Regions from separate parts of the Pseudomonas sp. ZY71 genome, predicted to be linked through region 1. Evidence: predicted binding sites of a transcription regulator. Region 1 holds the regulator's gene; the other holds the start of a gene.
What was found. Region 1 encodes FliA, which starts transcription of late flagellar genes. Its sites were predicted from a motif close to CTAAAGTTTNNNNNNNNNNNGCCGNTAA; they were not measured.

Region 2: VY732_RS28820 (methyl-accepting chemotaxis protein) is a predicted target of FliA. The motif match lies at 3,221-3,248, and genes of this name have one in related genera.

Annotation. Positions count from the first base shown of each region.
Region 1 covers NZ_CP144274.1:1,813,972-1,819,383, forward strand. The annotation lists gene flhF (flagellar biosynthesis protein FlhF) at 1-1,309, shown strand, start outside; gene fleN (flagellar synthesis regulator FleN) at 1,426-2,256, shown strand; gene fliA (RNA polymerase sigma factor FliA) at 2,253-2,993, shown strand; gene VY732_RS08055 (chemotaxis response regulator CheY) at 3,160-3,531, shown strand; gene VY732_RS08060 (protein phosphatase CheZ) at 3,550-4,338, shown strand; gene VY732_RS08065 (chemotaxis protein CheA) at 4,393-5,412, shown strand, end outside.
Region 2 covers NZ_CP144274.1:6,454,928-6,460,339, forward strand. The annotation lists gene VY732_RS28810 (gamma-glutamyl-gamma-aminobutyrate hydrolase family protein) at 1-405, shown strand, start outside; gene VY732_RS28815 (phosphocholine cytidylyltransferase family protein) at 413-1,126, shown strand; gene VY732_RS28820 (methyl-accepting chemotaxis protein) at 1,139-3,115, opposite strand; gene VY732_RS28825 (LysR substrate-binding domain-containing protein) at 3,299-4,219, opposite strand; gene VY732_RS28830 (NorM family multidrug efflux MATE transporter) at 4,378-5,412, shown strand, end outside.

The DNA of each region.
Region 1 (5,412 bases):
GCGTCAGGCCATGAAGCTGGTTCGTGATGAGCTGGGCGCTGATGCCGCCATCATTGGCAATCGCCGCATTGCCGGCGGTGTCGAGCTGACGGCGGCACTGGATTACAAATTGTCGGCCCTGGCGCCACGGGTTCCGAACATGGAACTCGAAGACGAGCTGCGCAAGACCCAGTCGCGCATCGTCACCGCTCAGGCCGAGTTGAGCCTGCGTGGCGAAGCTGATGGCAATAGCAATCGCCAGATCTTCGCCGGGCTGCCGTTGACGGCTGGCCTGCCGCTGACCGCTGCCGAACCGCTGAGCGAGCCGACTTACGCCGCACCGGCGCGTCCGGCCCCGGCGCCGGCGCAGTCTTCCGGCGGCGTTGATCCGCGTGCACTGGATTCGATGCGCTTTGAATTGAACAGCCTGCGCGAGCTGATGGAAGTTCAGCTCGGCACCCTGGCCTGGAATCAGCTGCAAGGCAGCCGTCCGGCGCAAGCCAATCTTTATCGCCGTCTGCAACGTATCGGTCTGTCCGGCCCGTTGTCGCGCGATCTGCTGGCGATGATTACTGATATCGAAGAGCCGCGTCAGGCCTGGCGCATGCTGCTGGCGCACTTGGCGCGGATGATTGCCGTACCGGAAGTCGAGCCGCTGGAAGAGGGCGGTGTGATTGCCATGGTCGGCCCTGCCGGCATGGGCAAGACCACTACGCTCGCCAAGCTGGCAGCGCGTTATGTGCTGAAATACGGCGCGCAGAATGTCGCGCTGGTGAGCATGGACAGTTTCCGTATCGGCGCTCAGGAACAACTGAAGACGCTGGGCCGCATTCTCAATGTGCCAGTGACTCACGTCGATCCGGGCCAATCGCTGGTGCAGGCGCTGGATCCACTGCTGCGCAAACGCGTGGTATTGATCGATACTGCCGGCCTGCAAGCCAGTGATCCTGCGCTGCGCATGCAGCTGGAAAGTCTGGCCGGGCGTGGCATTCGTTCAAAAAATTATCTGGTCTTGGCAACCACCAGCCAGAAACAGGTTCTAACCGCCGCTTATCACAGTTACAAGCGTTGCGGGCTAGCCGGCTGCATCCTGACTAAACTGGATGAAACGGCCAGCCTTGGCGAAGTGTTGAGCCTGGCGATCAGTCATGAATTGCCGGTCGCGTACCTGACCGATGGCCCACGGATTCCGGATGATTTGCATCTGCCGCGCCGTCATCAACTGGTCAGCCGCGCCGTCAGCGTGCAAATGCAGGAAGAACCCAGCGAAGAAGCCATGGCTGACATGTTCGCTGATATCTATCACAGCCCGACCAAGCAGGTAGGCTGAGGTATTCATGAACAGTTTTTGTACCTACATCGATGGTCTGCCATGCATTGTTCCGGTTGTGAACGCGCAGCCAGTAATGTGGCCTCCGTCTATGCAAGACAAGGTAAAGAAATAACATGGGCAGCATGCATCCCGTACAGGTGATCGCGGTGACCGGCGGCAAAGGTGGCGTCGGCAAGACTAACGTGTCAGTGAACTTGTCGCTGGCGCTGGCAGAGCTTGGCCGTCGGGTCATGCTGCTGGACGCCGATCTGGGACTGGCGAACGTCGACGTTTTGTTGGGTCTGACCCCTAAACGCACACTGGCCGACGTGATCGAAGGCCGTTGCGAATTGCGCGACGTGCTGTTGCAAGGCCCCGGTGGCATCCGCATCGTCCCGGCCGCGTCCGGCACGCAAAGCATGGTGCACCTGAGCCCGGCGCAACATGCCGGTCTGATTCAGGCGTTCAGCGACATCGGCGACAATCTCGACGTGCTGGTGATCGACACCGCTGCGGGTATTGGTGACTCGGTAGTCAGTTTTGTACGCGCCGCGCAAGAAGTGTTGCTGGTGGTCTGCGATGAGCCTACTTCCATTACCGACGCCTACGCGCTGATCAAGTTGCTCAACCGCGATTACGGCATGAACCGCTTCCGCGTGCTGGCCAACATGGCGCAGAGCCCGCAGGAAGGGCGCAACCTGTTCGCCAAGTTGACCAAGGTCACGGATCGCTTCCTTGACGTGGCCCTACAATACGTCGGCGCCGTGCCTTACGACGAAAGCGTGCGTAAAGCGGTGCAGAAGCAGCGTGCTGTGTATGAAGCCTTCCCGCGTTCCAAGTGCGCGCTGGCGTTCAAGGCGATCGCGCAGAAGGTCGACACCTGGCCGCTGCCCGCCAACCCGCGTGGCCACCTTGAGTTTTTCGTCGAGCGCCTCGTGCAGCAAACGGCAGGGCCCGTGCTATGACCGCAAGCGGTATGAACTACTACAAGAAGTCGGCACGTGACGCGCAGTACGAACTGATCGAGCGTTACGCGCCACTGGTCAAACGCATTGCCTATCACTTGCTGGCACGTTTGCCGGCGAGTGTGCAGGTCGAAGACCTGATCCAGGCCGGAATGATCGGCCTGCTCGAAGTCTCGACCAAATATGACGCCAGCAAAGGCGCCAGTTTCGAAACGTACGCGGGCATCCGAATCCGCGGCGCGATGCTCGACGAAGTGCGCAAAGGGGACTGGGCGCCACGCTCGGTTCACCGCAATACCCGTATGGTCAGTGACGCAATTCGCTCAATTGAAGCTAAAACCGGCCGTGATGCTAAAGATCACGAGGTTGCGGCCGAACTCCAATTGAGTCTCGACGATTACTACGGGATTTTGAATGACACCTTGGGCAGCCGCCTGTTCAGTTTCGACGATCTGTTGCAGGACGGCGAACACGAAGGGCTGCACGAGGATGGCGCGAGTGCTCATCTTGAGCCGTCACGCGATCTGGAAGATGAACGTTTCCAGGCGGCGTTGGCGGACGCGATTGCCAATTTGCCGGAGCGTGAGCGACTGGTGTTGGCGCTGTACTACGACGAAGAGCTGAACCTCAAGGAGATCGGTGAAGTCCTTGGCGTCAGTGAATCGCGGGTCAGCCAGTTACACAGCCAGTGCGCGGCCCGTTTGCGGGGGCGTTTGGGGGAGTGGCGAGCGCGCTGAAGGCAGTGTGGGGACACTGCGAACGAGGCTGGTGCGGTGATGAACGGCACCGGTCTTGCTCTGTTGTGCTCCAGACAGTCTTCGAGTGCTGCGCCGATTGATTGAAGTGGCGCGTCCAGGTGCTGGGCGCGTTTAAGACTGCTTGGAGGTCGAATTGAACAAAGACATGAAAATCCTCATCGTTGATGACTTCTCAACGATGCGGCGGATCATCAAGAACCTGCTGCGTGATCTTGGGTTCACCAACACCGTCGAGGCTGACGATGGCGTGACTGCCATTCCAGTGCTCAACAGCGGCAGCATCGACTTTCTGGTAACGGACTGGAACATGCCGGGCATGACCGGTATCGACCTGCTGCGCCACGTGCGTGCCGATGAAAAACTCAAGCACCTGCCAGTGCTGATGGTGACTGCAGAAGCCAAGCGCGAGCAGATCATTGAAGCCGCTCAGGCCGGTGTAAACGGCTACGTAGTCAAACCTTTCACGGCTCAGGCGTTGAAAGACAAAATCGAGAAGATTTTCGAACGCATCGGCTGATGAACGCGCGGGGGAGCTATGGAGCATAACGAATCTTCACAGGGCGATTTCGAGTCGACCCTGAAAAAACACGCGGTCGAACTGGTCGAAAGCCTTGAAAAAGGCAGGTTCGGCGACGCTGTGCAACTGATCCATGAGCTCAATCAGACCCGTGACCGTGGCCTGTACCAGGAAGTCGGCAAGCTCACACGTGAACTGCACAGTGCGATCGTCAACTTCCAGATCGACCCGAACATGCCACAGGCCGAGGAAGTGTCGCAAATCACCGACGCCACCGAACGCCTGGGCTATGTGGTCAAGCTGACAGAGGCCGCGGCCAACCGCACCATGGATCTGGTGGAAAGCGCCACGCCGGTGGTCAATGGTCTGGCTGACGAAGCCCAGACTTTGAGCGCCGATTGGGGGCGCTTCATGCGTCGCGAGGTCGGAGCTGAAGAGTTCCGTGAACTGGCGCGCCGGGTCGACGGTTTTCTGTCACGCAGCAGCACGGACAACCGTGCGGTGTCGAGCAATCTCAACGACATCCTGCTGGCCCAGGATTACCAGGACCTGACCGGTCAGGTGATCAAGCGTGTGACCCAACTGGTCACCGAAGTCGAAAGCAATTTGCTCAAACTCGTGCTCATGGCCAGTCAGGTCGACCGCTTTGCGGGCATCGAACATGACCGCGCCGCGATGCTTGCAGAAAAAGATCCACAAAAACATCTCTCGCAGGGTGAAGGTCCGCAGATTCATGCCGATAAACGAGAAGACGTTGTGTCCGGTCAGGACGATGTGGACGATTTGTTATCCAGCCTCGGGTTCTAGTGTTTTGGAATTTTAGGTTTTTTGGGTTTTTAGACCTGTAGGAGCACCCCATTAATGAGCTTCGGCGCCGATGAAGAGATCCTTCAGGATTTCCTGGTTGAGGCCGGCGAGATTCTTGAGCAACTGTCCGAACAACTGGTCGAGCTGGAAAGCCGTCCGGATGACGCAGATCTGCTCAACGCAATTTTTCGCGGTTTCCACACTGTAAAAGGGGGCGCCGGCTTCCTTCAGCTCAATGAGCTGGTGGAGTGCTGTCACATCGCCGAAAACGTGTTCGACATCCTGCGCAAGGGTGAGCGTCGCGTTGATGCAGAACTGATGGACGTTGTCCTCGAAGCACTGGACGCGGTGAACAGCATGTTCACTGAGGTTCGTGAGCGTGCTCCGATCACCGCTGCCACCCCGGAACTGCTGGCCGCCCTGGCGCGTCTGGCCGAACCGCAATCGGCGGACGCGGCCCCGGCTTCGCCAGTGGCCGAGATGATCGAAGAACTGGTCGTCGAAGGCGACTCGGGCGACATCACCGATAACGAATTTGAGCAACTGCTGGATTCGCTGAACGCCGTCAAGGCTGAAGCTGAAGCCCCGGCCGCTGCTGCGCCTGCGCAAACGGCCGCTGAAGCAGCGAGCGATGAAATCACCGATGCCGAGTTCGAGTCGTTGCTCGATCAACTGCACGGCAAGGGCCAGTTCGCGGTGGACGCGGTTGCGCCAGCGGCGGCAGCCCCTGCGGCTCCGGCCAAGGGCGACAGCTCTGACATCACCGACGACGAATTCGAAGCCCTGCTCGATCAATTGCATGGCAAGGGCAACTTTGCCGTGGATGCGCTGGAGTCGGCGATTGCGTCGGCACCTGCGCCGGCTGCTCCAGCGGCCGCCGCTGCCGGCAGCGACCTGATCAGCGATCACGAGTTCGAATCGCTGCTCGACGAATTGCACGGCAAAGGCAAGTTCACCGAAGTCGGCACCGCCGCTGCTGGCAGTGCTTCGACCGTCGCTACACCGGCTGCCAAGGCACCGGCCGCTGCTGCAGCGCCCAAGCCTGCCGCCAAGCCTGAGCCAAAAGCCGAAGCG
Region 2 (5,412 bases), 2.1 Mb from region 1:
CAGTGCCCGGCTCGCGACCTCACCGAAAGCAGGCTGCTGGACCACGCACAGGCGCGCCATCTGCCGTTGCTGGGGATTTGCCGGGGTATGCAGATGCTTGCGCACTGGTCGGGTGTCTCGTTGAAACCGGTCACCGGCCATGTACGCACCCGGCATCAGTTATCCGGGCAGATCGCCGCCGAGGTCAACAGCTATCACTCCCTCGCCCTCGCCGATTGCCCGCCCGGGTTCGAGGTGCTGGCGCGCAGCGAGGACGGCGAAATCGAAGCGATCCGCCACCTGCAACGACCGTGGCAGGGCTGGATGTGGCACCCGGAGCGTGAAAACGATTTCGCGTCGCACGACCTTCAGCGTCTGCAGCAACTGTTTGGCGAAACCGAATCCACTGAAGAACTCACGGGATAGACCTGTTGTGAAAGCCATTATTCTGGCTGCCGGACGTGGCAGCCGCATGAAAAGCCTCACCGATGAACGTCCAAAATGTCTGGTCGAATTGCGCGGTAAACCGCTGCTGGAATGGCAGCTGGAGTCATTGCGGGCAGCGGGTATCAGCGACATCGCGGTGGTGACCGGCTACAAGCGCGAGCTGCTGGCAGGGCGTGGTCTGAGCGAGTTTCACAACCCGCGCTGGGCCGAAACCAACATGGTTTCGTCACTGGCCTGCGCCGAGTCCTGGCTTCAGGGCGAGCCGTGCATCGTCAGCTATTCGGATATTTTCTACAGCCCTGTTGCCGTGCAGTCGTTGATCAACTGCGAAGCAACGCTGGCCGTAACCTACGATCCCAACTGGTTGCAACTGTGGACCGAGCGCTTCGGCGACCCGTTGCTGGATGCCGAAACCTTTCGCCTGAGCGCCACGCACACATTGGCCGAAATCGGCAACAAGCCGCAATCGGTGGACGATGTTCAGGGGCAATACATGGGGCTTTTGCGCTTCACTTCTGAAGGCTGGGCGGAAGTCGTGCGGCTGCGTGCCGAACTGTCGCCGCAGCAACGTGACAGCATGCACATGACCAACACCCTGCAACGCGTTATCGATGCCGGTCGTGTACAGATTGAAGCCGTCGCCTACACCGGCGAATGGGGAGAGGTCGACTCCAGTGAAGACCTCTCGGTGTATCAATAAGGCGCCGGCGTCTTAACGGAACCGGTCAACCTCCTGACGCAGTTCGGCCGCCAGGCTTTCCAGTTCCTTGGCGGTCACGGCCAGATTCGACACCACTTCACGCTGCTCACTGTTGGCCATCGCAATGCTTTGCAGGTTACTGCTCAGCAAAGTCGCTGTGCTGCTCTGCTCCTGAGTCGCCGTGGTAATCGCGGCAAACTGCTGACCCGCCGAACGGCTCTGTTCGTCGATGCGCGCCAGCGCCGAAGCGACATTGGCGTTACGCGACAGACCTTCCTGCATCAGCACATTGCCCTGTTCCATGGTGCTGATCGCGTTGCCGGTTTCCTGCTGGATGCTGTGGATCATGCTGGAAATTTCATCAGTGGCCTGGCGAGTTCGCGAGGCCAGGCTGCGCACTTCATCCGCAACCACGGCAAAGCCGCGTCCTTGTTCGCCGGCACGGGCGGCTTCAATAGCGGCGTTGAGTGCCAGCAAGTTGGTTTGTTCGGCAATCGAAGTAATCACGCCGACGATGCCGCCAATTTCCTGCGAACGCTGACCGAGGGTGTTGATCACGGTGGCGGTGCTGTTCAGGGCGCCAGCGATTTGCTCCAGCGAGGACGACGCTTCTTCCATCGAGCTGCGACCAATCTGCGTTTGCTGAGCGTTTTCCTGCGCCAGACGCTGGGTCGCGCCCATGTTGTCGGCAATGTTCAGCGAAGTTGCGCTGAACTCTTCCACCGCACCGGCCATGCTGGTGATTTCGCCGGACTGCTGCTCCATGCCCTCATAGGCACCGCCGGACAAACCGGACAACGCCTGCGCACGGCTGTTAACTTCTTGCGAGGCACGACGGATGTGCTCAACCATGGTCGATAAAGCCTGACTCATCTGATTGAACGCGCGAGACAGCTGACCGATTTCGTCGTTGCTCGAGACGTTCAGACGCACGCTCAGATCACCGGCGCCCAAGGCCTCGGCCTGACGTACCAGATCGCTCAGTGGTGCCAGTTTGCTGCGCAGCAACCAGACTACGGAACCCACCGCCAACAACATCGCCAACAGGCTGCCAATAGCCAATTGCGTACCGACGCTCCAGGTCACCGCGCGAATCTCGGCTTTCGGCATGCTCGCCACGACCGACCACGGCCCGCCGTCGAAAGGCACGGCAACGCTGTAGAAATCCTCGGACTTGTCGTCCCAGAACTGACCTTTGCCCGGTGTTTTCGCCAGACCATTGATCACCGGAATAGCCTGATCCAGTGCCTGCACACCCGCCGGGGCGACCAGCCATTTGTTTTGCTCGTCGAGCAGCGCCAGCGAGCCGGTCTGGCCGATGCGGAAGCGCTTCAGGTTATCGAACTGGGCATTCTGCGCGTCGGTGTAATCGAAGCCGACGAACAGCACTGCAATCACCTTGCCGCTGCCGTCACGCACTGGCGTGTACTGAGTCATGTAGGAACGATCAAACAGCAAGGCGCGACCGACATACCCCTGTCCTGCCATCAGCTTCGCGTAGGCCGGGTGTGCGTGGTCGAGCAAGGTGCCGATGGCGCGAGTGCCGTCCTGTTTGGTCAGCGAGGTGCTGACCCGTACGAAGTCTTCGCCGCTGCGCACGAACAGTGTGGCAACACCGGCGGTCATTTGCTTGAACTCGTCGACTTCCTTGAAGTTGTTGTTCAAGACTTCGCTGCCCAGGTGCAAGCCCGGGGTCTGGGTGCCTGCCACCGTCACCGGTTCACTCGGGTGAATGCTCAGACCCGCGCTGAAGCGCTTCTCGAACAACCCGCTCAGGCGCTGGGTGCTTTCACGCAGCGTGCCGTGAAAGGTACTCAGTTGGTCGGCCAGCAGCCGTGCCTCACTGGCCAGATGCTCTTCACGGGTGGCGAGGTTGGCGGAATCCAGCGAACGCAAGGCGAACACCGTACTGCCACTGATAACTATCGCCAGTATTACAGCGAGCGCGAGGCCCAGCTGCGAGGCGATCCGAGCGCGAGGTTGAGACATGGACAGCTCCTGGCCGAGCCACGGGATCCTCCTTGATCTCGACTCGGATAATTTTCTAATAGGGGGGTGAATCGTGGATACCGGCACGACGGTTCCACATGCACGTATTCGGCGGTAAAGCCGAATACTTGAGCGAGCAGCAGGGTTATGGCACAAGGCCGGCATTGTGGCGGCTCGAACGTTTCAGCTCAAGCGTCTTACATCCGGCAGTTCCATGGCGCGGACTTCGCCTTGCAGAAAGTCGCTGAGGCGGCGCAAACGTTCACCTCCCGGACGGGTTTTTGGCCACACCAGGTAATAATTCAGTCCGCTGGCGACTGCCGTTGGCCACGGCAGGCTCAGGCGTCCTTGCGCGACGTCCTCGGAAACCATCAACAGATCGCCCATCGACACACCGTAGCCGCGCGCCGCTGCGATCATCCCCAACTCGAGGGTATCGAACACCTGCCCGCCCTTGAGCGACACCTGATCGGACAGCCCCATCTGCTCCAGCCAACTGCGCCAGTCGCGACGGTCGGGTGTCGGGTGAAGTAACTCAGTACAGGCCAGCCGAGCCAGATCCCACGGCTGATCGTTCAGCAGGTTAGGCGCCCCCACCGGAATCAGCTCTTCAGGAAACAGCAGGCTGGCCTCCCAGTCCGGCGGAAAATGCCCGTCACTCAACAACACAGCACAGTCGAAAGGCTCATCGTTGAAGTCCACCGAATCGACATCCATCCAGGCGCTGGTCAGTTGCACTTCGTTGCCCGGCTGCAAGTGGCGGAAGCGACTGAGCCGCGCCAGCAGCCAGCGCATGGTCAGGGTCGATGGCGCCTTCATGCGCAGAATGTCGTCTTCGGCGCGCAAGGTATTGCAGGCCCGCTCCAGCGCACCGAAGCCTTCGCGGATTCCCGGCAACAGCAAACGCGCCGCTTCGGTCAGTTGCAGATTGCGCCCGCTGCGATGAAACAGCCGACAGGCGAAGTGATCTTCGAGGGTTCGAATATGCCGGCTCACCGCACTCTGGGTAATCGACAACTCTTCAGCCGCACGGGTGAACGAGCTATGTCGCGCCGCCGCTTCAAATGCGCGCAGGGCATACAAGGGAGGAAGACGACGGGACATACAGAAAGCTCCTATAGCGGGATGCAGCCGGACTGACAGAATCTGATCAGGATGAGTTTTACTCATGCAATCCATCCTTTTTATCCCTTTGTGCAACGCCTGCCAAGCGCCGAGAATCAACGCTCTCCTGTTCCCTCTGAAATCGAGTGGTGATGACCATGCAGCATCCTGTGCGTACCGAACTCTGGGCCATCCTGCGGCTGGCAGGGCCGTTGATTGCTTCACAGTTGGCGCACATGCTGATGGTGCTGACTGACACTTTAATGATGGCGCGCCTCAGTCCGGAAGCGTTGGCTGGCGGCGGACTGGGTGCGGCGACCTATTCGTTCGTGTCGATTTTCTGCATCGGCGTGATTGCGGCGGTCGGCACGCTGGTGGCGATTCGCAAAGGTGCCGGCGACATCATTGGCGCCGCACGGCTGACCCAGGCCGGGTTGTGGCTGGCGTGGCTGATGGCGCTGGGCGCCGGGCTGCTGTTGTGGAACCTGAAACCGGTGTTGCTGTTGTTCGGCCAGACCGAAACCAACGTCAACGCTGCCGGGCAATTTCTGATTGCCCTGCCCTTCGCCCTGCCCGGTTACTTGAGCTTCATGGCCCTGCGCGGTTTCACCAGTGCAATCGGCCGGGCAACCCCGGTGATGGTCATCAGCCTTGCCGGCACGGTGGCGAATTTCCTGCTCAATTACGCGCTGATCACCGGCATGTTCGGTCTGCCGAAAATGGGCCTGACGGGGATCGGCCTGGTCACGGCAATCGTTGCCAACTGCATGGCGTTGGCATTGGCCTGGCACATCCGTCGGCATCCGGCGTATGACGCTTATCCATTGCGTGCAGGCTTGTCGCGACCCAACCGGCAATATCTCAAAGAATTATGGCGTCTCGGCCTGCCAATCGGCGGCACCTACGCGGTGGAGGTCGGTTTGTTCGCCTTCGCGGCGCTGTGCATGGGCACCATGGGCAGCACGCAGTTGGGCGCGCACCAGATTGCCCTGCAGATTGTTTCGGTGGCATTCATGGTGCCGGCGGGCATGTCGTATGCGATCACCATGCGTGTCGGCCAGCATTACGGTGCCGGGCAATTGAGCGATGCACGGATGTCCGGGCGGGTCGGGATCGTCTTTGGCGCCGCGGTCATGCTGGGTTTCGCCATGGTGTTCTGGTTGCTGCCGAATCAGTTGGTCGGGTTGTTCCTC